Regions from separate parts of the Psychrobacter sp. MES7-P7E genome, predicted to be linked through region 2. Evidence: riboswitches for the same ligand, from Rfam matches in the RefSeq annotation. Region 2 holds a riboswitch; the other holds the start of a gene.

Region 1 (2,407 bases), on a different contig from region 2:
TCGCAGATGTCTTCGAAATGCGTATATAAAAAGCTTTCCTTGTGATGGGCTAAACACCACTGCGCCATGATAGAGCCGCCGCGTGAGACGATACCTGTCAGACGTTTTGCGGTGAGCGGCACATAGCGTAATAGCACGCCAGCGTGAATAGTAAAGTAATCTACGCCTTGCTCTGCTTGCTCGATCAACGTATCACGGAATATCTCCCATGTAAGATCTTCAGCGACGCCATCGACTTTTTCTAATGCTTGATAAATCGGTACCGTACCAATCGGCACAGGAGAGTTACGGATTAGCCATTCACGGGTTTCATGAATGTGATTGCCCGTTGATAAATCCATGATGGTATCCGCACCCCAACGTGTTGCCCACGTCATTTTAGATACTTCTTCATCGATAGACGAGCCCAGCGCTGAGTTACCGATATTGGCATTGATTTTCACCAAGAAATTGCGCCCGATGATCATCGGCTCAGATTCAGGGTGGTTGATGTTGTTTGGAATAATTGCGCGTCCAGCCGCCACTTCATCACGGACAAATTCAGGGGTGATGATTTGAGGCGTATTGGCACCGAAGCTTTCGCCATCGTGTTGACGCATATCGGTCAGTTCATGCTGCTTTTGCGTTTCGCGTATGGCGATATATTCCATCTCAGGGGTGATGATGCCTCGGCGCGCGTAGTACATTTGCGTGACGTTCTGTCCTGCTTTGGCGCGACGCGGTTTATCAATATGGGCAAATCTAAGGTTAGCAGTGCTGATATCACGCGCACGCGCTTGTCCGTATGAGCTAGATAGGCCGCTTAATTGCTCGGTATCATTGCGTTCCGCGATCCAGCTTTCACGCAACTTTGGCAATCCACGTGTTAGGTCGATATCGACATTAGGGTCGGTATATACACCTGAGGTGTCATACACATAAAACGGTGGATTATGCTCACCGTCTTTATCTCCCGTACCGCCTACAGGTGTATCAGCCAAGCTGATTTCACGCATCGGTACTTGGATGTCAGGTCTTGAGCCTTCGAGATAGACTTTTCTTGAGGCGGGTAAAATACGGTGCAAGTCGCGCGCATCTTCTTCGAAACGGGCATCACTTGCGGCACGGTGAGCAGGGGTTTTTAACGCATCTGCTTTTTTATCTGCTTTGACTTTGGTCGTGTCAGCAGCATTTGAAGCAAGCGTTGAGTTGTCGGCTGGGTTATGCGTTTGGGCTTTCGGTGCAATTGAGGTAGTGTCTGCAGTAGTCATATGCTGTCCTAGCGTGTTGGTTTTTGAATAAAATCAACACCGCCAGTATCTGCGGGGGTAGGCATCCATCATCTAGACAAATTTATATCATGAACCCACAACTTCGACCAAAAAGTATCGTCGCGCATGGTGATCATCAAATATTGGACGCAGCTTTATATCATCTCTTCTTATCTGTTTATGCATTACGCATATTAAGACAATAGTGACGATAAAAATGTATTTCTACGCGCCCTTTGTCATAAATAACAAAGTGCTTAAGACTTCCCTGCGTCGGTACTAACCGCATCAGGTTCGGCGGGTGATCTCTCAGCGAATGTATCAAGGCGACTACTTTGATAAAGCAAGTTTAATAAAGTGAGCCAAAAATACACCGCACCCCGAGTCTGTCAGTGTTGTAAATCAGCCTTCATACTAACAAAATTCTCTACCAACGGCTAATAGTATTTGGATACAAATATTCTGTGTCAAACACACGGTTCAATATTTTCGTGAATAATTTTTTTGAGTGTTGATAGATGAGGGTACTTAGTATTACTAGGTTGTAGACAAATTGTTCAAATATTATGTAAAGCGAATGAAGGATTCTAGAAGTTGTCATTAAACTGTCATAAAGATTTGGCAAGATAACACGCATATCACAAGCAATGCTTTTTTATACCGTTGTTAAACTTCAGGAGTCCTACATGCGTTATTCGTTATTAGCAGTGGCCGTCAGTTGTACATTAATGCTTACGGCGTGTAATAAGTCAACAGATACGGCGGAGCCAACTGCTGATACTAGCAGTAGCGCTGTGACAACAGCTGAAACAACCTCTCAGACAGCATCTTCTGCTACGTCAGATTTTAAATCTGCTGAAAATATCGCTATGAATATTACAGGTGCAGGTGCGTCATTCCCGCAGCCTATCTATGCGAAATGGTCATATGACTACAATGCTGCGACCGGCGGCCAAGTCAACTATCAGTCGATTGGTTCATCTGGTGGTATCAAACAAATCCAGTCAAAGACAGTAGACTTTGGTGCTTCTGATGCACCGATGACGCCTGAAGAGTTAGACGAAGCAGGTTTGATTCAGTTCCCAACAGTCATCGGTGGTGTTGTACCAATCGTCAACATTGATGGCGTTGAGCCTGGTGCACTGAAGCTAGACGGC
Region 2 (2,407 bases):
CAGCCAAAGTTTTGAAACCTGAACCAGTGATTTCGCTGTAATGAGCAAAAACGTCTGCGCCAGTTTCTGGAGCGATAAAACCAAAGCCTTTAGCTTCGTTGAACCACTTAACTGTACCTTTTTGAACGTCTGACATAGTATAATCCTACTTTTAAATTTATTAATGGTCTAGTGACCGGTAACGCTTGCAAATAGCTACTGAACGATAAATATTAAAACGAAGGATTATAACTAATACTACGAGGTAATGATTTGGTGCAGAACTGCTCTTAAGCTTGGGCGTATTATAAGGGGTACATCCCAGTATCGCAAGTCTTATCTCATGTTTCGTGTAACCAGAGCCGTTTATTGGCTGATTTTGGCGCAAATTGCAACGGATTTAGGCATTTGGTAAACGGAACAAATATATCGCTACCCCACTACAGACAGCGGCTACCGCCCATGCCATCCACATCATATCGGCAGGCAAACGATAAAATAACATAATTGTTGATGCTGCCATCATAACCGTCGCTAAACACTTGGCATAAAGCGGAACGGCATGATTCTCCTCCCAGTCACGGACGAATTTACCAAAGTATTTATGATTAATCAGCCAAAAATGAAAACGTCGAGAACTGCGTGCCCAGCAGCCTGCTGCTAGCAAGATAAAAGGCGCAGTAGGCATCACTGGCAACAATATACCGATAATACCTAAGATAAAAAACAGCCAACCAAGCGTCACAAAGGTCCAACGCAGCATTGGGCTGTTGGATTGATCAGTCTTGGGTCGGTAATAGAACGCTTTTTTATTGTCGGTCATATAAGTTTTCGGTCGTGTAAGTTGTCAGTTATGCCAAATGTCGATTGTCTAGAGTAGCGCCTATTATATAAGCGGTGGCATAGAAGGCTAATCATGCAATATCGTCCGTCTGTGCACAAGACTATTTATATGAGGTTTTTGCTATTGATAGGTATGTTTGGTTAGTAATTGGGTAAGTACCAATAATAAATGCTGCATTCTTCTATTAACACGTTGATTGAAAGCATTTATAAAAAGCTATGGTAAGCCATGATAAGCAACAGCTGTCGTAAAGAGCGGTTAACGAACACCAGTCATCACCTGCCATCGTCTTTCCCGATACGCTTGCATCCCATCTTGTAAGTCGTCTATGATGACGCAGTAGCTATCGATAATAGCCATTAGCAGTACTGATCGAAAATAATGCAATGCAATACCAATCAATCTTGTCGGGGTGCTTTGATTTAACGCTGTAAACACAGCCCACATCATCGCTGAGACACACCCGTGAACCTGAAGCAGTTAGCACTGACGTAGGAAACAACCATGCAGTCGACCACCAAACTGACCCTCACTCTCGAATGGTTTTTGAACCCTGATCACCTGCCCTTTATTGCGGGTGTGACCACGGGCGCATATGAGCAAGCAGGGCTTGATATCACCATTATCGAGCCAGATGACCACTATGATGGCTTTGCCGAATTACAAAACCAAAGTATCGATTTGCATGTCAATGAGCCTATCCATCTGTTTGAACATTACGCGCCTAATCTACGTGCGCTAGGCTGCTTTTTTGAGACCGATGGCGGCATATTGATGCAACGCGCTAGCATGGAAAAATTAAAAAACAATCAACCGATTCGCATCTGCACCCCTGCCGCTGAGGAAAAAACCAATCGTATTGGCTTTGAGATATTGGCTCGCTATGCCAAGAAGAACGGCTTTAGTATCAGCCGTGATAATGTGAGCTTTGTACAAAAAGACTTTTATCACATCAAAAACCTGCAAGAAGACCCAAGCCTAGATGGTGCATGGCTATGCTTCTATAACTTTGAGGGCATTGAGGCGATTCATGAAGGGTTGGACTTTACGTTTATCGATCAGCATCTGTCACCTTATCCGAACTTTTCAGCGTTAGAGATTCTGACGACGGATGAGATCTATAGCGCGAAAAAGGAAGCGATAGATACCTTTATCCAAGTGACCAATCAAATGACAGAGCTGTGTAAAAACGAGCCAACCACAGCCCACCGTATGTATTATGACTATAGTAAAACCGAAGCAGATACGCTGATGGATGCCATTATTGATAATACGCTGGGCAGATTGCTCACGCCTATCAAGCCTGATGCGGATAAATGGCAAGAACTGCGCGAGATGCTAGCCGAAATCGATATCGTGACGTTGACTGATGAGCAATATCAGTCGCTGTGGGCGCTATAGACACTTTAGAAGTTACAATATTTTAAATAATAAAAAACCGCCATCGTTTAACTGTGGCGGTTTTTTATTTAGCTGTAATCGAATAGTGAGGTTAGCGCACTAATACTTTTATAGTGAAGTGACTATACCAAGCTGCTTGGCTTCTTTTAGCCACATTGGGAACTCTTCTAGCATGTTTTCATA

Evidence for each region. Region 2 has a riboswitch for thiamine pyrophosphate ahead of CXF62_RS09110 (ABC transporter substrate-binding protein). Riboswitches for the same ligand answer to the same signal wherever they lie in the genome.
Region 1: linked by a shared signal. The riboswitch ahead of thiC (phosphomethylpyrimidine synthase ThiC) and the one ahead of CXF62_RS09110 (ABC transporter substrate-binding protein) in region 2 are both predicted to bind thiamine pyrophosphate.

What each region holds. Positions count from the first base shown of each region.
Region 1 is NZ_PJBU01000069.1:51,223-53,629, forward strand. Features, by position in the region: gene thiC (phosphomethylpyrimidine synthase ThiC) at 1-1,250, opposite strand, end outside; TPP riboswitch at 1,499-1,643, opposite strand; gene pstS (phosphate ABC transporter substrate-binding protein PstS) at 1,937-2,407, shown strand, end outside.
Region 2 is NZ_PJBU01000103.1:2,608-5,014, reverse strand. Features, by position in the region: gene CXF62_RS09120 (cold-shock protein) at 1-136, opposite strand, end outside; gene CXF62_RS09115 (YbaN family protein) at 380-802, opposite strand; gene CXF62_RS14730 (hypothetical protein) at 1,082-1,261, opposite strand; TPP riboswitch at 1,222-1,338, shown strand; gene CXF62_RS09110 (ABC transporter substrate-binding protein) at 1,328-2,224, shown strand; gene CXF62_RS09105 (VWA domain-containing protein) at 2,333-2,407, opposite strand, start outside.